DNA from 3 places in the Streptomyces sp. NPDC006384 genome. Region 1 is predicted to be linked to each of the others. Evidence: riboswitches for the same ligand, from Rfam matches in the RefSeq annotation. Region 1 holds a riboswitch; each other region holds the start of a gene.
The links. Region 1 has a riboswitch for cyclic di-AMP ahead of ACFYOJ_RS04640 (transglycosylase family protein). Riboswitches for the same ligand answer to the same signal wherever they lie in the genome.
Positions count from the first base shown of each region.

Region 2: another riboswitch for cyclic di-AMP. It lies ahead of ACFYOJ_RS14925 (C40 family peptidase); the one in region 1 lies ahead of ACFYOJ_RS04640 (transglycosylase family protein).
Region 3: another riboswitch for cyclic di-AMP. It lies ahead of ACFYOJ_RS20220 (transglycosylase SLT domain-containing protein); the one in region 1 lies ahead of ACFYOJ_RS04640 (transglycosylase family protein).

Region 1 covers NZ_JBIAHR010000003.1:100,607-107,976, forward strand. The annotation lists gene ACFYOJ_RS04630 (septum formation initiator family protein) at 1-141, opposite strand, end outside; gene eno (phosphopyruvate hydratase) at 287-1,576, opposite strand; gene ACFYOJ_RS04640 (transglycosylase family protein) at 1,858-2,622, opposite strand; cyclic di-AMP (ydaO/yuaA leader) riboswitch at 2,626-2,794, opposite strand; gene ACFYOJ_RS04645 (transglycosylase family protein) at 2,972-4,057, opposite strand; gene ACFYOJ_RS04650 (cytochrome P450) at 4,201-5,526, opposite strand; gene ACFYOJ_RS04655 (nucleoside triphosphate pyrophosphohydrolase) at 5,523-6,509, opposite strand; gene ACFYOJ_RS04660 (SurA N-terminal domain-containing protein) at 6,630-7,277, opposite strand.
Region 2 covers NZ_JBIAHR010000009.1:223,438-230,807, forward strand. The annotation lists gene ACFYOJ_RS14905 (urease accessory UreF family protein) at 1-124, opposite strand, end outside; gene ACFYOJ_RS14910 (urease subunit alpha) at 133-1,854, opposite strand; gene ACFYOJ_RS14915 (urease subunit beta) at 1,847-2,158, opposite strand; gene ACFYOJ_RS14920 (urease subunit gamma) at 2,173-2,475, opposite strand; cyclic di-AMP (ydaO/yuaA leader) riboswitch at 3,051-3,265, shown strand; gene ACFYOJ_RS14925 (C40 family peptidase) at 3,269-3,742, shown strand; gene ACFYOJ_RS14930 (ATP-binding protein) at 3,914-4,486, opposite strand; gene ACFYOJ_RS14935 (helix-turn-helix transcriptional regulator) at 4,701-5,561, shown strand; gene ACFYOJ_RS14940 (DUF397 domain-containing protein) at 5,574-5,822, shown strand; gene ACFYOJ_RS14945 (8-amino-7-oxononanoate synthase) at 5,865-6,992, opposite strand; gene bioB (biotin synthase BioB) at 7,144-7,370, shown strand, end outside.
Region 3 covers NZ_JBIAHR010000014.1:14,865-22,234, reverse strand. The annotation lists gene ACFYOJ_RS20235 (ABC transporter ATP-binding protein) at 1-694, opposite strand, end outside; gene ACFYOJ_RS20230 (DUF2092 domain-containing protein) at 741-1,964, opposite strand; gene ACFYOJ_RS20225 (polyprenyl synthetase family protein) at 2,209-3,219, opposite strand; cyclic di-AMP (ydaO/yuaA leader) riboswitch at 3,934-4,101, shown strand; gene ACFYOJ_RS20220 (transglycosylase SLT domain-containing protein) at 4,105-4,596, shown strand; gene ACFYOJ_RS20215 (HAD family hydrolase) at 4,652-5,461, opposite strand; gene ACFYOJ_RS20210 (GNAT family N-acetyltransferase) at 5,696-6,760, shown strand; gene ACFYOJ_RS20205 (glycosyltransferase) at 6,958-7,370, shown strand, end outside.

The DNA.
Region 1 (7,370 bases):
GAGCAGCGCCGCCCGGCCGGTCAGCCGGGAGCGGCGCGCCTGGCGCCTGGTCTGCGAGCGGTAGACCCGGGCCGCGGTCTGCTCCCCGAGGACCCGGATCCTGGTCGCGGTGGAGAAACGGTCCCGGTCCTTCACCGCCATGTCCCCGCCTCCGCTTCCGTGCGTCCTCATACGTGCGTACGTCCCCGCACACGGTACGGGACCGAGTACGGGGACGTACGTACGACGCTGCTACAGGGATGGCACTCCACCCCCGCCGTGCCTACTGGCCCGCGGAGCGCCGTGCCTACTGGTCCGCGGAGCGGAACCGCGGGAAGGCGCTGCGGCCGGCGTACACCGCGGCGTCGTCGAGGATCTCCTCGATGCGCAGCAGCTGGTTGTACTTGGCGACGCGCTCGGAGCGGGCCGGGGCGCCGGTCTTGATCTGGCCGCAGTTGGTGGCGACGGCCAGGTCGGCGATGGTGACATCCTCGGTCTCGCCGGAGCGGTGGGACATCATGCACTTGAAGCCGTTGCGCTGGGCCAGCTCGACGGCGTCCAGGGTCTCGGTGAGCGAACCGATCTGGTTCACCTTCACCAGCAGGGCGTTGGCGGCGCCCTCCTCGATGCCGCGGGCCAGACGCTCGGGGTTGGTGACGAACAGGTCGTCGCCGACGAGCTGGACCTTGTCACCGAGCTTGTCGGTGATGGTCTTCCAGCCCTCCCAGTCGTCCTCGAACAGCGGGTCCTCGATGGAGACCAGCGGGTACGCCTCGACCAGCTCGGCGTAGTACTCGGTCATCTCGGCGGCCGAGCGCTCCTTGCCCTCGAAGGTGTAGGAGCCGTCCTTGTAGAACTCGGACGCGGCGACGTCCAGCGCGAGCGCGATCTGCTCGCCCGGGGTGTAGCCGGCCTCCTTGATGGCCTCGAGGATGAGGTCGAGGGCCTCGCGGTTGGAGCCGAGGTTCGGGGCGAAGCCGCCCTCGTCGCCGAGGCCGGTGGCCAGGCCCTTGCCCTTCAGCACCTTCTTGAGGGTGTGGTAGACCTCGGTGCCCCAGCGCAGCGCCTCGGAGAAGGACTCCGCGCCGATCGGGGCGATCATGAACTCCTGGATGTCCACGTTGGAGTCGGCGTGCGAGCCGCCGTTCAGGATGTTCATCATCGGCACCGGCAGCAGGTGCGCGTTGGGGCCGCCCAGGTAGCGGAAGAGCGGCAGGTCGCTGGCCTCGGAGGCGGCGTGGGCGACGGCGAGGGAGACGCCGAGGATGGCGTTGGCGCCCAGCGAGCCCTTGTTGTCGGTGGCGTCCAGGTCGAACATGGCCTGGTCGATCAGGCGCTGCTCGGTGGCGTCGTAGCCGACCAGCTCCGGGCCGATCTGCTCGATGACGGCGAGGACGGCCTTCTCGACACCCTTGCCCTGGTAGCGGGCCGGGTCGCCGTCACGGAGCTCGATGGCCTCGAAGGCACCGGTGGAGGCTCCGGACGGGACGGCGGCACGGCCCGTGCTGCCGTCGTCGAGGCCGACCTCGACCTCGACCGTGGGGTTGCCTCGGGAGTCCAGGATTTCCCGGGCTACGACGACGTCGATGGACGGCACGAGCATCTCCTTCTTCAATGTGACGCTTCGGTGTGGCGCTTCGGTGCGACGCGGATCCGCGAGGACCGCAGCGGCTCTGCGGGACGAGCCTAACCGGCGACGGGCGATCGGCCAGCCGGCCACCCACCTGTTGGACAGAACCGAGAGTAAATTGTTTCCGAACGGAACAAAGGCGGTTCACGGAAATCCGGGGCCCCCGGCTCCCGGAGCGTGAAAAACCCGCCCCGGTGCGCACGGGGGGGGGGAACACGCACCGGGGCGGGAGGAGGGCGGGCCGCCGCTTACTTCAGGTGCAGCTGCTGGCCCGGGTAGATCAGGTCGGCGTCGTCGAGGATGTCGTCGTTCAGCTCGAACAGCTTCGCCCAGCCGCCGTCGACGTCGTGCTCGGCGGCGATCGTGCTGAGGGTGTCGCCCTTGACGACCTTGTACTCGCCGTCGCCCTTCTCGACCTTCTTGCCGGTCGGGGTGGTGACGGTCCCGCTCTCGGCCTTCTTCTCCGCCTTCGGCGCGGTCTTCTCGGCGGCCGGACGCTCGGAGGAGCGCGAGGCCTTCTGCTCGGTGGAGCGCTCGGCGGAGCCGCCGCTCTGGTTCTGGGTGCCCTGCGAGCTCTGGGAGCCGCCGGAGGACTGCGAGGAGCCGCCGCTCTGGCTCTCACCGGAGCCGCCGGTGTACGCGGCGCTCGACAGGCCGGTGCCGCAGACGGGCCAGGCACCCTTGCCCTGGCCGGCGAGGACCTTCTCGGCGACCGCGATCTGCTGCGACTTGGACGCCTGGTCGGCGGTGGCGGCGTACTGCGTACCGCCGTAGGCGGCCCAGGTGGAGGCCGAGAACTGCAGGCCGCCGTAGTAGCCGTTGCCGGTGTTGATGGACCAGTTGCCGCCGGACTCGCACTGGGCGACGGCGTCCCACTCGGAGGCCGTGGCGGCGGAGGCGTTGCCGGCCGCCATCAGCGGGGCGGCGACGGCGGCACCGGTGACGCCGGCGACGGCGATGACACGGGTGGCCTTGGACGGACGACGGTGCTTGCCCTTGCCGGAAAACAGCATGGTTGATCCCCTCACCGACGCCTGCGAGGTGAGCTGTCGGGTTCGGGCCGGTTGAGTTGCCCGGCCGGGTCCCTCACGGAACTCGGCTCCACCCCTAGCCGCTCCGGATCGACTGCCCCGGTGCGGCGACTTACCTTGGGTCCCCCGCTCCTGCCTGCGGCGCTTGACGCGACGACTGTTCCCGTACCGCCGCTGGCAGGATTCGGCGTTGCGACGGACGGGGCCCGCGGTGGCGAGCGGTCATGACCGTAGACACGCGCTCCGCGGTTTTTCAAAGACGATCACGGCTTCTGAGACCTATCTCTCACGAGATCCAAAACGGACATACAGCCTCTAACCGTGACGCGAACTACCCCTGGTTTTCGACCGATTCGCCCGTGACCGTGAGCGTCTGACCGGGCAGGATGTGGTTCGGGTCGGCGCCGACGACCTCCTCGTTCTCGGCGTAGAGGGCGTGCCACCCGCCGGAGACGTCAAGGGAGTCGGCGATGCCCCAGAGGCTGTCGCCCGAACGGACCGTGTACGCGCCGTCCGTGAGGTCGCGGGCGCCGCCCTCGCCGCGCGAGGCGTGCCGCCCCGACGGCGCGTCCTCGCGGCCGGCCGCCGCACCCTCGTCGGCGCTGCCGCCGCGGTGCCGGCCGGCCGGGGACTCCTCGGTGTCGACGAGCCCCGAAACGGCGCCGTTCTGCCCCGACTTGTCCGCAGCGTCGCTTTCGGGGGCCTCCGTGCCCGCGCCGCCGGAGTCCCGGGTGACACCGTCGGCCGGAAGTCCGGGCGTGGCGGACGTGCCGGGCGTGTCACCCTTGGCCGTTTTGTCGCTGTTGTCCGACGGGACGTCAGCCGTGGCGGACGTGGAGGCCGACGGGGCCGGGGTGGAGGAGGGGGAGGGGGAGGCCGGGGAGGACGGTCTCGCAGCGCTCCCGGCGCTTCCGGCGGTTTCGGTGGCCTCAGGGGAAGCGGTGGTCTCGGAGGGGTCGGTCGAGCCGGACGCGCCGGGCGCCCTCTCCCCCGCCGACGACCCGTCACCGGAGGTTCCGGTTCCGCCCGTCGCGGCACCCGCGCCGCCGCCCAGGCCCGCGAGCGGACCGCAGGTCGGCCAGGCGGCGACGCCCTGCCCCGCGAGCACCTTCTCGGCCACGGATATCTGCTGCGAGCGGCTGGCCTCGTCGGCGCTCGGCGCGTACGCGAGTCCGCCGTACTGCTCCCAGAGGTCCTGGGACAGCTGCAGGCCGCCGTAGTACCCGTTGCCGCTGTTCTGGCTCCAGGCGCCACCCGTCTCGCACTCGGCGACCCGGTCCCAGCTCGTTCCGTCGGCCGCGTGGGCGCCGGTGGCCCCCAGGAGAGGGATCGCGATGGCGGAGCCGGTCACGCCGGCTGCGACGACCAGGGCGGGGGCCTGGCGGGGTCGGCGGTGACGACCGTTCCCGGAGAGCATGCGACGACCTTTCACGAGACGACGGGGACCGCGTGGCGGACGAGGCTCGTCGCCACGCTGATCCGTGAACGTATAGGCATATGATCGGTTGTCACAAGTTCATGCCGCGCAGATCACGTGAAGATCACAGAGCTGAGCGCGTGTCACCTTTGCGTCGGCGCCGGATGCGTGTCGGGCGGCGACGGCACGGGGCCGGAGGGCACAGGAGTGAACGACACGGGCAGGGTGCGCAGCCCCCGCATGATGAGCCCGCCGCGCCAGCGCAGTTCGGCGGGGTCCGCGGCGAGGGACAGGTCGGGCAGGCGGGTGAGCAGTGTGGCGAGCGCCGTCTGGCCCTCCAGCCGGGCGAGCGGGGCGCCGAGACAGTAGTGGATGCCGTGGCCGTACCCCAGGTGCTGGTTGTCCCGGCGGGAGAGGTCCAGGGTGTCCGGGTCCGCGAACCGCTCCGGGTCCCGGTCGGCGGCGGCCAGAACGACGAGGACCGGGTCGCCGGGGGCGATGTCCTGTCCGCCGACGGTGAGCGGCTCGGTGGCGAAGCGCCAGGTGGCGAGCTCGACCGGGCCGTCGTAGCGCAGGAGTTCCTCGACTCCCGTCTCCAGCAGGCCGCGCTCGCCCGCGGCGAGGGACGACTGCAGCCGGGTCCGCTGTTCAGGGTGGGTGAGCAGGGCGTAGGCGCCGTTGCCGATGAGGTTGACGGTGGTTTCGAAACCGGCGAAAAGCAGGATGAAAGCCATCGCCGCGGCCTCGTTCTCGGTGAGGTGCTCACCGTGGTCGGAGGCGCGGATGAGGCCGGAGATGAGGTCCTCGCCGGGTCCGGGCTCGGGCGGCAGCGCGGCGCGCTTGCGGTGGATGAGGTCGGCGAGGTAGCCCCGCATCTTCTTCACCGAGCGCGCGACGCCGCCCCTCGGCCCGCCGCCGTGTCGGATCATCATGCCCGCCCAGTCCCGGAAGTCGTCCTGGTCCTCACGGGGGACGCCGAGCAGGTCGCAGATGGCGTAGATGGGCAGCGGGAACGCGAACTCGTGGATGAGGTCGGCCTCTCCGGCCGGCGCGAACCGGCCGATCAGGTCGTCGGCGAGCTCCTGCACCCGGGGCGCGAACTCGGCGACGCGCCGCGGGGTGAACGCCTTGCTGACCAGCCGGCGCAGCCTGGTGTGGTCCGGCGGATCGATGTTGAGCAGATGTGTCATCAGCTCGGCCTTGCGCTCGCCCGGGATGCCGGTCTTCCCCTTGGCGTGGGCGGGCTCGTCGTGGTGCGCCGGGTTCTTGGACAGCCGCTGGTCGGCCAGGGCCTGCCGGGCGTCGGCGTACCGGGTGATCAGCCAGGCCTCCACGCCGCTGGGCAGGGTCGTGCGGTGGACGGGGGCGTGCTCGCGCAGCCAGGCGTAGGCGGGGTAGGGGTCGCTCGCGAACTCCCAGCTGAAGAGCTCGGGCACCGGGCCGTCGGGGGCGGCCGGGCGGCCGGTCATGCCTCGACCTCCCTGATCGCGTCGCGGTAGGCGCGGGCCGCCGCGCGCAGGGCCGCTTCCGGGTCCGTGCCCTCGGCCTCGGCGCGGGCGGCGAGGGCGAGGAGTTCGTAGCCGATGCCCTCGCCCTCGGGGAGCGGCACCTCCAGGCCCGCGGTGCGCGCCCGGGAGGCCAGTTTGGCGGCGAGCGCGAGGCCGGGCTGGCCGAGGGGTACGCCCTCGGTGACCGAGGCGCGGCGTTTCTCCTCGGCCTTGGTGCGCAGCCAGTGCTCCCTGACCTCTTCGGGGGTGGCCGCGCTCTCGTCGCCGAAGACGTGCGGGTGGCGGTGGATCAGCTTGGCGACGATGCCGGCCGCGACGTCGTCGACGGAGAACGGCGCATCGGGGTCCTCCTCGGCGATGCGGGCGTGGAAGACGACCTGGAGGAGGACGTCGCCGAGTTCCTCGCGCAGTTCGTCGCGGTCGCCGTCCTCGATGGCCTCGACGAGTTCGTAGGCCTCCTCGATGGCGTACTTGGCCAGGCCCTCGTGGGTGCGCCGCGAGGACCAGGGGCATTCCACGCGGATGCGGTCCATGACCTGGACGAGGTCGAGGAGGCGGGCGCCCGGGAGGTCGTAGGAGGCGGGGAGCAGTTCCAGCTCGGGCATGGCGATACGGCCGGAGCCGGCCAGGCGGGCCAGTCCGTCGGTGAGCGCCGGCTCGCCCTCGCCGGTCGCGACGACGGCCACCGTGCGGCCGCCCGCGCAGGCGGCGACCAGTTCCTCGGCCGTCGGGGCCGTCTCCTCGACGTGTACGCCGGCTTCGCGCAGGTACGGCAGTTGCGGGTGGGTGCCGTCGGCGCACAGCACGCGGTCGGCCGTACGCAGCGCCTGCCAGGCGGGCCAGGAGAGCAGGCCGGGGGCGACGCGGTGGCTGGTGGTGAGCAGGACGATGCGGCCCGGGCCGGGGGCGGTGCCGTGAGCGGGGTCGGAGCTGGTTGCGTTCACCGTCCGAACGTAACGCACGCCTTCGGCCGGCCCGCGGGTCGTCCGCAGGCGGGGGCTGCCGGTCGTCCGCGGACAGGGGCTGCCCGCCGTCCGCAGGCGGGCGGCCCCCGCGCGGGACCGTCACGCCGTCTGCGGGCTCTCCGCCGCCGTGACCTCGCGCACCCACGGCGTCTTCGCGTCGGCACGGCTGCTCTTGCTGACGTCCCAGGTGCCGTAGCGCGGGTTGAGGTCGACGTCGAGCTGCCGGGAGGCCTTGGACAGGGCCTGCCAGAACTCGGGGCGGCTGGTGTCGGTGCCGAGGTGCTCGGCGAGCTTCTGGGCCTCCAGCTGGACGCGGAGGTTGTCGTCGAGGCGTTCGGGGGCGACGCCGTACTGCTGCAGCCAGGCGGTCTCCAGCTGCTCGGCGCCGCCGGCCTGCTCCTCGAGGCCGGCGCGCATCCGCTGGACCTCCTTGCGGGTGACGGTCACGCCGGCGTCCTGGGCGGCGTGGTGCAGGACCCGGTCGAGGACCATGCCGTGCAGGGTGTCGCGGGCGAGGGTGCCGGTGCGGGCGACGACCTGCTGGTACCGGGTCTCGTCCGGGACGGCGGCCCGCTGCGCCTCGCGCACCTCGCCGACCCTCGTCTCCAGCTGGGAGACGGTGATCCGCTGGTCGCCCACCACGGCCGCGGCGCCGGGGTGCGCGTCGTTCCCGCAGGCGGTGAGCAGGGGGGACGCGGCGGCGATCGCGGCGGTGAACAGGAGCGCGGTGCGACGGCGGCGGTGCAAGGGAACCTCCCGTTGGAGATTGCAAGGGACAGTGCGGCGCGCAGCGCCTCCACCAGGGGTGGTGGTCGGGCGGCGGGCGGGTGCACAAGGTCT
Region 2 (7,370 bases), on a different contig from region 1:
CCTCCAGGCTCGCGGCGTCGGTGATGTGTCCGGACTTGACGGCGGCCTCCGCCCCGCCGGAGTGGGCGTGCCCACCGGCGGGGAAGCGGCCGTCCGACAGGACCAGCAGCGCTGCGCGGCTCACGACGGCGCTCAGAAGAGGAAGTACCGCTGCGCGAGCGGCAGTTCGACGGCTGGTGCGGGTTCGACGAGTTCACCGTCGATGGTGACCGCGAAGGAGTCCGCGGCGACCTCCACGCGCGGCAGGGCGTCGTTCTCCCGCATGTCGGCCTTGGTTCGGCCGCGGGTCGAGCGGATGGGCGCGAACTCCCTGCCGAGGCCGAGGCGTTCCGGCAGCCCGTCCTCGATCGCCGCCTCGGCCACGAAGTTCAGCGAGTTCATGGCGGGTGCGGTGCCGAGCGCGCCGTACATCGGGCGCGGCAGCATGGGCTGCGGGGTGGGAATGGAGGCGTTGGCGTCGCCCACCTGGGCGTAGGCGATCTGCCCGCCCTTGAGGACGAGCTGCGGCTTCACCCCGAAGAAACGCGGCTCCCACAGCACCAGGTCGGCCAGCTTCCCGGACTCGACGGAGCCGACCACGTGGTCGATGCCCTGGGCGACCGCGGGGTTGATGGTGTACTTGGCGACATAGCGACGGGCACGGTGGTTGTCGGCCCTGGTGTCGCCGGGCAGGAAGCCGCGCCGGGCCTTCATCACGTGGGCGGTCTGCCAGGTCCGCAGGATCACCTCGCCGATGCGGCCCATGGCCTGGGCGTCCGACGACATGATGGAGATCGCCCCCATGTCGTGCAGGATGTCCTCGGCCGCGATGGTGCTCGGCCGGATGCGGGACTCCGCGAAGGCCAGGTCCTCCGGGACTGCGGGGTTCAGGTGGTGGCAGACCATCAGCATGTCGAGGTGTTCCTCGACGGTGTTGACGGTGTGCGGCCGGGTCGGGTTGGTGGACGCCGGCAGCATGTTCGGCAGCGAGACCGCCGTGATCATGTCGGGAGCGTGGCCGCCGCCGGCGCCCTCGACGTGGAAGGCGTGCAGGGTGCGGCCGGCGACCGCGTCGAAGGTGTCGCCGACGAAGCCGGCCTCGTTCAGGGTGTCGGAGTGGATGGCGAGCTGGGCGCCGGACTCCTCGCAGACGTCCAGGCAGGCGGAGATGACGGCGGGGGTCGCGCCCCAGTCCTCGTGGATCTTGAAACCGAGGACGCCGGCGCGCAGCTGGTCGCGCATCGACTGCTTGGACATGGTGCTGCCCTTGCCGAGGAACCCGATGTTGACGGGGCTCGACTCCAGGGCGGCGAACATCCGGGCCAGGTGCCACGAACCCGGGGTCACCGTGGTGGCCTTGCTGCCCTCGGCCGGTCCGGTGCCGCCCCCGATGAGGGTGGTGATGCCGGAGGCGAGCGCCTCGGCGATGACGGTCGGAGCGATGAAGTGGACGTGGGTGTCGATGCCGCCGGCGGTCACGATCCTGCCGTTGCCCGCGATGATCTCGGTCTCGGGGCCGATGACCAGCTCCGGGTGGACGCCGTCCATGGTGTCCGGGTTGCCGGACTTGCCGATGCCGGTGATCCGGCCGTCGCGGATGCCGATGTCGGCCTTGACGATGCCCCAGTGGTCGATGATCACGGCGCCGGTGATCACGGTGTCGGGGGCGCCGTCGGCGCGGGTGGCGCACGACTGGCCCATCGACTCGCGCAGCACCTTGCCACCGCCGAAGACGGATTCGTCGCCGGAGCGGCCGGGGCCGCCCGAGCGGTCCTCCTCGATCTCGACGAGGAGGTCGGTGTCGGCGAGGCGGATGCGGTCGCCGGTGGTGGGGCCGAACAGGTCGGCGTAGGCGGCTCGGGACAGTTCAGGCATCGAGGGCACCTCCGGTCGCGCCGCGCAGGCCCACGACGACGCGGGCGCCGGCCAGGGGGACGAGCTCCACGTCGACCGGGATGCCGGGCTCGAACCGGACGGCGGTGCCGGCGGCTATGTCGAGCCGTCTGCCGTGGGCGAGGCCGCGGTCGAACGCGAGGGCGGGGTTGGCCTCGGCGAAGTGGTAGTGGGAGCCGACCTGGACGGGCCGGTCGGCGGTGTTGAGCACGGTCAGGCGGATGCTCTCCAGGCCCTCGTTGAAGACGACCGGCTCGTCGGCGAAGAGGATCTCTCCGGGAATCACGGCTGCCGTCCCTGTCAGATGATCGGGTCGTGGACGGTGACCAGCTTGGTGCCGTCGGGGAAGGTGGCCTCGACCTGTACGTCGTGGATCATCTCGGGTACGCCCTCCATGACCTCGTGACGCTGGATCAGTTTGCGTCCGGAGGACACCAGTTCGCCGACCGTGCGACCGTCGCGGGCGCCTTCGAGGATGTGCGAGGTGATCAGCGCGACGACCTCGGGGTAGTTGAGCTTCACTCCGCGCGCCCGGCGCTTCTCGGCCACGTCCGCGGCCACATGGACGAGCAGGCGTTCCTGCTCGTGCGGGGTCAGCTGCACGAATCACCTCACAGAAAGACATGCCGGAACCGAACGGCCCGGCTGCCGCGGCCACCGCGACGGATCTAGATGTAACACACAGGAAAGAGCCCGAAAGCACGCCCCGTTGTTCCGAAAAACGCAGGTGGATCGGGGTGCAGAGTACGGCTAAAGTGTTTCTGCCACGTCACGTTGATTTGACCGGGTGATTACCGTGCCGTCGGCGTCCCGTTCGCATGCCCGCAGGTCGTCCCGGTGTCTTCGCGCGCTGACGCACGCCCGCTCCCCGCTCTCGGAATCCTCTCGGCCGGTGGCCGAAACGGACCATCCGGCGTACCCCCTTTCAGCGTAGGAACACCTCGAATTTCCCGCCCGCCGAGCTTGCGCACTCCGCTTCCCCGGGAGCCGGAATTCCCCCTTCCGCCGCTGGTCCCGGCGTCGCCGCCGCGTGTGTGGGTACGGAGGGCGGGGATGTGTCCACCCGAACGGGTGAGTGGTGAGTAACAACACAAGTGCCCCGTTCCGTTGGGATTTTCCGACCCCGGTGGGACAAGATCCGTGACTGACGACAAGCCCCCGCCGCAGCGGCGGGGCGGTCCGGGCGGACGCCGAGTCCTGCCGCCGCCCGGACGACCGGTCGACAGGAGTGGATCGGCAGGAGTGGAGGACCCGAGCACGACGGGTCGCCGGGAACGGTCACGCCATGACCGGACCGAGTGGCCCTTGGGGTGAAGCCGCACTCGCGCGGCCGGGCAACTTCGCCAGCCCGAATCCGACAGGTCATCCTTCACAGGCGGCTGACGAAGGGTTGCGCATGACTGCGCTCAATCGTGTCCCGTCGCTGGTGGCCCGTGCCGGTACGGCCTCCGCCCTGACCCTCGCCGCCGTGGGCGGTTCCCTCGTGGTCCCCGGTGCGTCCGGTGAGGCCGCCGCCGCCACCCACGCGGCCAAGGCCCTCAAGATCGCTGCTTCGAAGAAGGGCTCCCCCTACGCATGGGGCGCCGTCGGGCCGTACAGGTTCGACTGCTCCGGACTGACCCTGTACTCGTTCAAGAAGGCCGGCAAGAAGCTGCCGCGCACCGCGGCGCAGCAGTACAACAAGACCCGGCACATCTCCGCCAAGAGCCGCAAGGCCGGAGACCTGGTGTTCTTCCACTCGGGCAGCTACGTCTACCACGTGGGCATCTACGCCGGTAAGGGCAAGATGTGGCACGCCCCGAAGACCGGGGACGTGGTGCGTCTGCAGAAGATCTGGACCAACAAGGTCTGGTACGGCCGGGTGAAGTGATCCGCCCGGGCAGGTGACGGCGTCCTGGCGCGCCGTCACCTGCCCGGGTGTGGAGCGCCGGTCCGTGCCGTCGGCGCACCGCCCTCGACGGGGACACCGCCGGGCGCGGGACGGCACCACCCGGCACACGGCGGCCGGGGCGCGCGGGTCGCCGTACGCGTCGTCCCCGCCTCAGCCCCTCATCTCGGCTTCAGGGATCGTGCCGCCCCTTCCGCCTCGCCCCGGGGCATCCCCGGCCGGGACGGGCTCCGCGGCCGGGACGGGCTCCGCGGCCGGGACGGGCACCGCGGGCCCCGTGCCCGGCTCCGCGGACGCCGGGCCCCCCGGCGCCGTCCAGGGCAGTTCGATGGAGACGGTCTTGCCGCCCTCGCGCGTGGGCCGTACCCGCAGCCTGCCGCCGTACTCCGCCGCCAGCCAGCGGATGATCACCATGCCCCGGCCGTTGTCCTGCTGCACGGCGGCCGGCAGACGCTTGGGGAACCGCGGATGGCTGTCGGTGACGCCGACGGTCAGCCGCTCGTCACGGTCGAGCACGAGGTCCACCGTGAAGGTGGGCGACTGTCCGAAGGTGTGCTGGACCGCGTTGGTGGCCAGCTCGGAGACGATCAGCCGGACGGTCTCGGAGGTGTCCGCGTCCGCGGGCAGGCCCCATTCCGCCAGCGTGCCCACCGCATAGGTACGCGCGGCGGCCACCGAGGCGGGTTCGCTCGGCAGAGTGACGGATGCTTCCAGGTGGTCTGCCATGGCGACGTCGTCCCTTTCCCACGGGACCGCAGCCCGACACGGAGCGGGTGGTTCGAGTACGGTCCCGGACTGGTGCTTGACCGTCAGACTGCCACCACCTCCCCGGTGCGGGGCGGCGATCCACCGAGTTATGCATATATCTGTCGCTCGAAGCGGTGAACTCTGCGACGGCAGACCGTATTCGGGCGGCTCATGAGGAGCGGAGGAATGGCCCATGCAGCACGGCCCCGTGGTGCGCCGCCGGAAGCTGGGCGCGGAGCTGCGCGCCCTGCGCACGTCGGCGGGGATCACCAGCGGCGAGGCGGCCCGGCTGGTGGGCTGGCACCAGTCGAAGGTCAGCCGGATCGAGACCGGGACGAGCGGGGCGAAACCGGCCGACGTGCGCTTACTGCTGGACGCCTACGGCGTGGACGATCCCCAACTGCGGGAGCTGCTGGGGCTGCTGGCGGGTTCCGAGGACGCGGGCGGGCGGCACCACTGGTGGCACGCCTATCGCGGGGTACTGCCGCCGACGTACCGGGACTTCATCAGTCTGGAGTCCCAGGCGAGCGCGATGCGCACGCTGGAGACCACCGTCGTGCCCGGGCTGCTGCAGACGCCGGAGTACGCGCGCGCGGTGACGCGGGCCGCGGTGGACGGGCTGACCGAGGAGCGGCTGGACACGCTGGTGGAGGTCCGGCTGGCCCGGCAGGACGTGCTCCGGTCCGATCCCCCGCTGGCGCTGAACGCGGTCCTCGACGAGGCCGTACTGCGGAGGGAGGTGGGCGGGCCCGGGGTGATGTCCCGTCAGCTGGACCGGCTGGTGGAGGCCGCGCGGCTGCCCCATGTCCGGTTGCAGGTACTGCCGTTCTCCGCCGGGGCGCACATCGGCGTCACCGGTCCGTTCGTAATTTTCTCATTTCCGAACGTCTCCGATCTGGACGTGGTTGTTCTCGACCACTTGACGAGTAGCGTCTATCTCGAACGGAAAGAAGACCTGGAGGCCTACACCGAGGCCTTCGACGCCCTTCAGCACCATGCCCTTTCGCCCGAGGACTCGTTGGACTACATCGCCGCGACAGCGGCCGGCGCGTAAGGAGGAACCACCATGTCCGCACTTCCTCGGAAGACCCCCACGAGTACCGATCTGCACGGCGTGCGATGGCTGCGCAGCAGCTACAGCACCGGAGCCAACAACTGCGTGGAGACGGCCCGTCCGCCGGCCGGCCCCTGGGCCGGACTCCTCGCCGTGCGCGACTCCAAGGACCCGGCCGGGCCCGCGCTGCTCTTCTCCCCCGGGAGCTGGGCGTCGTTCACGGCCGTGTTCCGCCGCGGCCGGCCCGGGCGGGCCGGCTGACCCGACCGGGCATCGTGCGACACACGGCCGTGCCACGCCGACTCATGGCCGCGTTTCGCCGATCACCCGTACAGCGCGTTCGATCTGTTCCCCGGAGAGGTCCGCACGGGCGGTCAGCCTGAGCCGTGAGATGCCGTCGGGCACGGAGGGCGGGCGGAAGCAGCCCACGGACAGGCCGGCCGTACGGCAGTCGGCCGCCCACCGCACGGCCCCCTCCGGGGACGGGGCGCGCACCGAGACCACCGCGGCGTCCGGACGTACGGCGTCCAGGCCCGCGGCGGTCAGGCGTGCGTGCAGGTCGGCCGCCACGGTGCGCGCCCGCTCCGCCCGTGCGGGCTCGCGGCGCAGCAGCCGCAGTGCCGCGAGGGCGGCGCCGGCGGCCGCGGGGGCGAGTCCGGTGTCGAAGATGAAGGTCCGGGCGGTGTTGACCAGGTGGTCGATCACCCGTGCGGGGCCGAGTACGGCGCCGCCCTGGCTGCCGAGCGACTTGGACAGGGTGACCGTGACGACGACGTCGTCGCCGCCCGCGAGCCCCGCCGCGTGCGGGGCGCCCCGGCCGCCCTCGCCGAGGACGCCGAGGCCGTGGGCGTCGTCGACGACCAGCCCGGCCCCGTGCTCCCGGCACGCCTCGGCGAGGGCCGTCAGCGGGGCGGCGTCGCCGTCGACGGAGAAGACCGTGTCGGAGACGGCGACGGCGGGCCCGGCATGGGCGGCGAGTGCCTTGCGGACCGCTTCCGGGTCGGCGTGTGCCACGACCTGGGTGGTGCCCCGGGCGAGCCGGCAGCCGTCGATCAGCGAGGCGTGGTTGCCCGCGTCGGAGACGACGAGGGAGCCGTGGGGGGCCAGTGCGGTGACCGCGGCGAGGTTGGCCGCGTAGCCGGAGGAGAAGACGAGCGCGGCCTCGAAGCCGCAGAAGCCGGCCAGTTCCCGCTCGAGTTCGGCGTGCAGCTCCGTCGTCCCGGTGACCAGCCGGGATCCGGTCGCACCGCCGCCCCAGTCCCGCGCGGCCCGCGCCGCGCCCTCGGCGACCTCGGGGTGCCGGGCGAGGCCGAGGTAGTCGTTGCTCGCCAGGTCCAGGAGCGGGGAGCCGGCCGGGCGGGGCCGCAGCGTCCGTACGAGACCGGCCCGGCGGCGCGCCCCGGCCTGCTCGTCGATCCAGCCGAACGCCATGCGTCGCTCCTCGGGGAGTTGTGTGGGCAGCGGACAGACACTAGCGGCACGACGGGCCGCCCGAGGTGTGGTGATACCCACACGCCGATCTGCCACTGTTGTGCGGACTCTCCTTGGCCCCGAGTGGCCCCGTAGGACAGGATCGGTTCTCATGGACCTGCTGAACACGCTGGTGGACAAGGGACTTCGGCGCGAGTCGCCGACCCGCGGGGAGGCCCTGGCCGTCCTCGCCACGTCCGACGACGAACTGCTCGACGTGGTGGCCGCGGCCGGCAAGGTGCGCCGGCACTGGTTCGGCCGACGGGTGAAACTCAACTACCTCGTCAACCTCAAGTCGGGCCTGTGCCCCGAGGACTGCTCCTACTGCTCGCAGCGGCT
Region 3 (7,370 bases), on a different contig from region 1:
CCCGCGCCATCACGGCGGCGTGCGTGCACACCTGCTCGATCTCGTCCAGCAGGTGGGAGGAGAGGAAGACGGTCGTGCCGTCGGAGGCCAGTTCGCGCACGAGGGCTCGGATCTCGCGCATGCCCTGGGGGTCGAGGCCGTTGGTGGGTTCGTCCAGCACCAGCAGGCGGCGCGGCCGGAGCAGGGCCGCCGCGAGGCCCAGGCGCTGCTTCATGCCGAGCGAGTACGCCTTCGCCTTCTTGCCCGCGGCGGCCGTGAGCCCGACCCGGTCCAGCGCCGCCGCGACGCGCTCGCGCCGGGTGCGGGGGTCGGCGGTCGGGTCGGCGGCGTCGTGGCGCAGCAGGTTGTCGCGGCCGGAGAGGAAGCCGTACAGGGCCGGGCCCTCGATGAGGGCGCCGACCTGGGGCAGTACGGCGCGGACGGCGCCCGGCACGGGCCGGCCCAGCACCCGTGCCGTGCCCGAGGTCGGCTCGATCAGGCCCATCAGCATGCGGATGGTGGTGGTCTTGCCGGAGCCGTTGGGGCCGAGGAAGCCGAAGACGCTGCCCGCCGGGACGGTCAGGTCGAGGCCGTCGACGGCGAGCTGTCCGCCGCGGTAGCGCTTGGTGAGCGCGCGGGTGGCGATGACGGCGTCGTCCGCCTCTCCGCTCCCCCGGCCCGGGCGCTCCGGCTCCGTGACGGACGCTCCGCCCATCGGCTCCCTCTCCTCGTCGTACGGGTACGGACCGTGGCGTCCGGTCCTACTTCGCGGCCTCGGCCGCCTTCACCAGGGCCTCCTTGGTGACCGCGCCGGCGTAGACCTTGCCGTCGTCGGTGATCAGGGCGTTGACCAGGCGGGTCGTGAAGACCGTGCCCGAGCCGAAGTCGCCCTCTACCTGGTCGCCGAAGGAGCCGAGGAAGCCGCCGAGGGCGCCCGCGTCACCGCCCTCGGGTGCCGTGGGCAGGCCCTGTCCGCCGGTGTCGAAGGCGGCGATCGCGTTCCAGCCCTCGCCGATGACCTTCAGGCCGTCCAGCTCCCCGGCGAGGTCGCCGCCGGCCCCGGGGCGCTGCTCCGGCGCCTCGGGCGTCTTGTCGGCCTCGGTGACCTCGGCGCCCTTCGGCGGGGTGAAGTCGAACGTCGACGCGTCCGGCTTCGCGAAGCTGACGTCGGTGAAGCCGGCGTCGACGACGGCGGCGCCGCCGCCCGCCGGGGTCAGCGTGAACTTCAGCGGCAGGCCGGTCCTCGCGTCCACGGCCACGGTGACGGCGCCGACCGTGGAACCGGACTGCCGGGGCTTGATCACCAGCCGGTACGCGTCCCGGCCGGCCACCTGCGCGGTGCCGTCGACGGTCACGGACGTGGTGTCGTCGACCGCCTTCAGCGCCTGGTCGGCGAGGTCCTTCGGGGTGACCGGCACCTGGTGCCGCGGCTGCCCGGCGTCGCCGGGGACGGTGGAGTGGTAGACCTCGTTGGTCCGGCTGTCGTAGCCCCAGACGTCCTTGCCGTCGTGGATCAGGCTGTACTCGGCGGCGTCCTCCAGCAGCGAGAGCTTCTGCCGGTCGGGGCCGTCGGCCGCGACGCGCAGCGTGTGGGTGCCGGAGACCAGGCCGGTCAGCTTCGCCGACGGATCGGCCGGGGAGCCGGCGTCGTCGCCGCCTTCCGCGCCCGGGCCGCCGGACATGCCGGACGCCAGGCCGCTCTCCAGGCCGCCGAGGTCCGGCAGCCCCAGATCGGTGGTGATCCTCACGGTGCCGGAGAGCTGCTGGACGTCCGACTCGGCCATCTTCTGGACGAGTTGCTGCGCCGTCACCTCGGGAAGGTCCGGGTCGCCGGAGTCGGCGAGCGCGGGGACGAGGCCGATCGTGGCGGCCGCCACGCCCATCACCGCGACCGGGACGACGTACCGCGCGGCCCTGCGCCGTCCGGTGCGCGGTTCGCCGGCCTCGGCGGCGGTCGTGTTGTCGTCGGAATCGAACGGTGCCATGTGTGCCCTACCTCCGTCGTCGGCGGCGGCTGCCTCGCGCCATTGCACGTGTTCACCCGTGAGCCGCCATTCTCACCCGAATCGGTGAGGAGTGGTGTTCTCCGTGGTGACCATCTGACCAAATCGGGCGGGAAGAGGCGTCAGACCGCGGGCTCAACTCCGCCTACTCCTGCGGGATGACACGGAGGGCCGGCGCCTCCCCCGGCCCGTAGGGGGTGGGGGAGCCGTCGGGAGGGGCGGCGGGTCAGCCGGCCCGGTGGACCACCGCGTCGCACAGTTCGATCAGCGCGGCCTTCGCGTCGCAGTCCCGCAGCGGGGCCAGCGCCGCCCGGGCGTCCTCGGCGTACCGGACGGTGTCCCGCCGCGCCTGTTCGAGCGCGGGGTGGGCGCGCAGCAGGCGCAGGGCCTCGGCGTGCCGGGCGTCGTCGGTGAGGTCGGAGTCCAGCAGCTCGCACAGCGCGACGTCCTCGGCGAGTCCGAGCCGGGCGGCCCGCTCGCGCAGCCGCAGCACCGGGAGGGTCGGGATGCCCTCGCGCAGGTCCGTGCCGGGGGTCTTGCCCGACTCGTGGGAGTCGGAGGCGATGTCCAGGACGTCGTCCGCGAGCTGGAAGGCGACGCCGAGCCGCTCGCCGTACTGGGTCAGGACGTCCACGACCGTCTCGTCGGCACCGGACATCATCGCGCCGAACCGGCAGGAGACCGCGACCAGCGAGCCCGTCTTGCCGCCGAGCACGTCGAGGTAGTGGTCGACCGGGTCCCGGCCGTCCTGGGGGCCGGCCGTCTCCAGGATCTGGCCGGTGACGAGCCGTTCGAACGCGAGGGCCTGCACCCGGACCGCCTCGGGCCCGAGGTCGGCCAGGATCTGGGAGGCGCGGGCGAACAGGAAGTCACCGGTGAGGACGGCGACCGAGTTGCCCCAGCGGGTGTTGGCGCTGGGCACGCCGCGGCGCACGGCCGCCTCGTCCATCACGTCGTCGTGGTACAGCGTGGCGAGGTGGGTCAGCTCCACGACCACGGCCGAGGGCACGATGCCGGGGGCGTAGGGGTCGCCGAACTGGGCCGAGAGCATCACCAGCAGTGGCCGGAACCGTTTGCCGCCGGCCCGCACCAGGTGCTGGGCGGCCTCCGTGATGAAGGGCACCTCGCTTTTGGTTGCTTCGAGCAACCCTTCCTCGACCGCGACCAATCCGGCCTGGACATCGGCTTCCAGAGCCTGGTCCCGCACGCTCAGCCCGAACGGCCCGACGACGGTCACGAGGGGTCTCCTGTCTGCTGGTGTCTACTGGCGATTACCTGGTTTGTCGATAGGTCGCTGCCACCACTCGAGTCAGCGTATCCGGTCACGTTTCGATCACCGCTAGCGCCCACCGTTACAGGCCGGTCGGAATCGGATCATGCGCGCCATGTTTTCGATCAGCCGATATGAGCGGACATGGAGCGATACCACCAGGGCGGGAAGTCGCCACCGGGGATCACACATCCCCTCCCGGCGGCCCTCGCTCCGCACACGTCACCCACCCGGCCCCCTCCGAACGGATGCCCGCACGACGCGCGGGAACACGGGGCACGGCGAAGCCGGACACGGCCGGCCGGCCACGGGGCGGCCGGACCGCCCGGCCCCCAGCCGTTCCGACACCGCCCCGACATCACCCCCGACGCCGCCCGCAAGCCGTCGCCACCGATGGGCGATTGACCGCCCGTTGAACCTAATGCCCGATTTGCCGGTCTTCTTGGCGGCCGTGAGTTGGCTCACTCCGCCACGCCTGTGGGCAACCCCGCCGCCGACTGTGCCCTCCCTTTGCGCCGCAAGCCAGTTGAGGCTTGGCGACCGCAAAGGATCAAGCACCCCAAAAGCCCCAGACCAAGGTCAACATGGACGTCGGGTGATTCCTGCACTTGTTCCGGACATGTGCTCTCGCATACGTTCCCGGCCTGTCGGGCGGACGCCGAATCCTGCCACCGCCCCGGCACCAGTCATCCACCGACACACTCGCAGGCAGGAGCGGGGGACCCAGGTAAGTCGCCGCGCCGGAAACCACCGGAGCGGCTCGGGGTGAAGCCGTGCCCGTGAGGGCCGGCCGGGCACCTCCCCGCCCGAACCCGACAGCTCACCTCGCAGGCGTAGGAGAGGGACACACACATGCCTGCCAACGGTCAGAACCGTCACAGCCGTACCGCTCGTCTCGTCCGCAAGTTCGCCCTCGCCGGCACCGGCGCGGCCGTGCTCGCCCTGCCGCTCGTCGGCGCCGCCACCGCCTCCGCCGCTACCCCGGCCGCCGCCACCACCGCCGCCACGGCGACGACGGCGTACCCGGAGACCCTCGACGGCTGGATCCGCGAGTCGCTCGACATCATGGCGCAGCACGGGATCCCCGGGACGTACGACGGCATCCACCGCAACATCATGCGGGAGTCGTCCGGCAACCCGTTCGCCATCAACAACTGGGACGTCAACGCCGTCAACGGCACCCCGTCCAAGGGCCTGCTCCAGGTGATCGACCCGACCTTCCGGGCCTACCACGTGCCCGGCACGTCCTGGGACTCCTACGACCCGGTCGCCAACATCACCGCCGCCTGCAACTACGCGGCCGACCGCTACGGCTCGATCGACAACGTCTTCAGCGCGTACTGAGCCGTGACGCGCCGGGCCCTGACGCACTGAGCCCCGGCGGCGCGCGCCGGGCGCGTCAGGAGGTTCCGAAGATCCGTTCGAGGACGACGGCGACGCCGTCGTCCTCGTTCGTCAGGGTGGTCTCGTCCGCGACCGCCTTGAGTTCGGGGTGGGCGTCCGCCATGGCGACCCCGTGGGCCGCCCAGTGGAACATGGGGACGTCGTTGGGCATGTCCCCGAAGGCGATCGTCCGTCCCCGGCTCAGCCCCAGGCGCTCGGCGGCGAGCGCCAGACCGGTCGCCTTGGTGACGCCGCACGGCTGGAGCTCCACCGTCCCCGGTCCCGACATCGTGACCGTGGCGAGGGAGCCGACCACCGCGCGCGCCGTCGCCGCCAGCTCGTCGTCGGACAGCTCGGGGTGGCGCAGCAGCACCTTGCTGATCGGCTCGCCCCACAGCTCGTCGCGCCGGTCCACACGGACCGCGGGCAGGGTCGGGTGGGGCATCAGGTAGCCCGGCTCGATGAGCGTGAGCCCGTCGACGCCGTCCTGGTCGACCGCGGCGTACACCTCGCCGACCTCCGCCTCGATCTTGCCGAGCGCGGTCTCCGCCAGTTCCCGGTCCAGGGTGACCGACCACAGCATCCTGTGCGCGCCGGCGTCGTACACCTGCGCGCCCTGTCCGCACACCGCGAGCCCCTCGCAGCCGAGGCCGTCGAGCAGGGACCGCACCCTCGGCGCGGGGCGTCCCGTCACCACCAGGTGCCGCGCCCCCGCCCGGGCCACCCGCGCCAGCGCGGCCAGCGACCGGTCGGAGACGGTGTCGTCGCCGCGCAGCAGCGTTCCGTCGAGGTCGGTGGCGACGAGGGCATATGCGGTGCGGTCCATGATCAGAGAATACGGACACCGGACCTGTCCGACTCACCCCGCGACCGGTTGCGCACGAGGTCGTTCGCAGGTGTCCGAAAGCTGACGCAACACCGTCTAAAGGCGGTTGAAGGCCTGTGCACCAGTTGGCAACAACTTGCTCTGCCTTCTACCCCCGGGGCGGCCCCGGGGGTACCTTCCTTTAGTCCAGGGGGACTTGATCGGGGGGTCGGGTTGAACGGCGGACGTGTACGTGTGCTGAACCCTCAGGAGCTGAGCGCGGGGGAACGGGAACGCTGGCGGGAGCTGCGTGCCGGCTCGACGGCGCCGCGCAATCCCTTCATGGAACCGGAGTTCACCGACGCCGTGGGCCGGGTGCGGCCGGGGGCGCGGGTGGCGGTGCTGTACGACGGCGGCGAGGCGGCCGGTTTCCTGCCGCACGAGCGCGGACCGCTGGGCCAGGGCCGGGCCATCGGGCTCGGCGTCTCGGACTGCCAGGGCGCGGTGCTGCGCCCCGGGCTGACGCCGGACCCCCGCCGGCTGCTGCGGGCGTGCTCCCTGTCGGGCTTCGCCTTCGACAACCTGGAGGCCGAGCAGGGCCTGTTCGTGCCGTACGCCGCCGAGGAGCACACCACCTACGTCATCGACGTGGAGAAGGGCTACGAGGCGTACGAGAACGTGCTGCGCGCCCAGTCGCCGAAGTTCCTGAAGACCACCCTCGCCAAGGAGCGCCGGCTGGGCCGCCAGGTCGGGGACGTGCGCTTCGTCTTCGACGAACGCGACCCGGCGGCGCTGCGCACGCTCATGGAGTGGAAGTCGGCGCAGTACCGCAGGACGGGGCGCCGGGACCGGTTCGCGCAGGAGTGGATCACCCGGCTGGTCGGGCGGCTGGCCGGGACCCGGGCACCCGAGTGCACCGGCACGCTGTCCGTGCTCTACGCCGGCGGCCGGCCCGTCGCCGCGCACTTCGGGCTGCGCTCGTCGTCGGTGCTGGCGTGCTGGTTCCCGGCGTACGACCCGGAGTTCGCGAAGTACTCGCCGGGACTGGTGCTGCATCTGCGGATGGCCGAGGCCGCCGCCGCCGAGGGCATCGGCACGCTCGACATGGGGCGGGGCGCGGCGGAGTACAAGGACTCGCTGAAGACCGGTGAACTGCCCGTGTACGAGGGGACGGTGACGCGCCCGGGAGTGGGTGCCGCGCTGCTGTGGCTGGGCCGCGAACCGGCCCGCCGCGCGCACGGCTTCGTGCGGAGCAGGCCGCGGCTGGCGTCGCTGGCGGTCCGCACGCTGAGAGGGGCGGCCCGGCTGCGCCGGCCGTGACGGAGGGGACGACCACGGAGGGGGTGGGGCGCGTGGCCGGAACAGGGCGTACGCGGCAGGGGGAACGGCGGGAGAGAGGGCAGGGGGAACGGCGGGAGAGAGGGCGGGGGGCACGGGAGGAGACCCGGCGGGGAGCGCGGCAGGGGGCACGGGAGGAGACCCGGCGGGAGATCGAGCGGTTCCTCGCCATCGAGCCGGTGCAGGTCGCCGAGCTGGACCTCGGCGCGGACGGGGAGGCCGTCCTCGGACCCGGGCCGGGCAGCGGGCCGGTGACGTCCGGCGCGGTGTTCGTCCTGGTCCGCCGGGAGGGCAGGCCCGTCGGCACGATGCTCGGGCGGGTGCCGGAAGGGGCGGATCCGGTGCGGGCGCTGGCGGACCCCGCCCGCCGGCTGCACCCCGGTCCGCCGCCGGACGCGGTGGCCGGGCCGGCGGCCGTATCGCTCCGGCCGCCGACCGCCGCCGTCGTCGTCGCCACCCGGGAGCGTGCGGGACAGCTCGCGCGGGCGCTCGACTCCCTGCTGGCGCAGGACCACCCGGACTTCGAGATCGTCGTCGTCGACAACGCCCCGGTGACCGGCGAGACCCGGGAACTGGTGGAGCGGAAGTACGG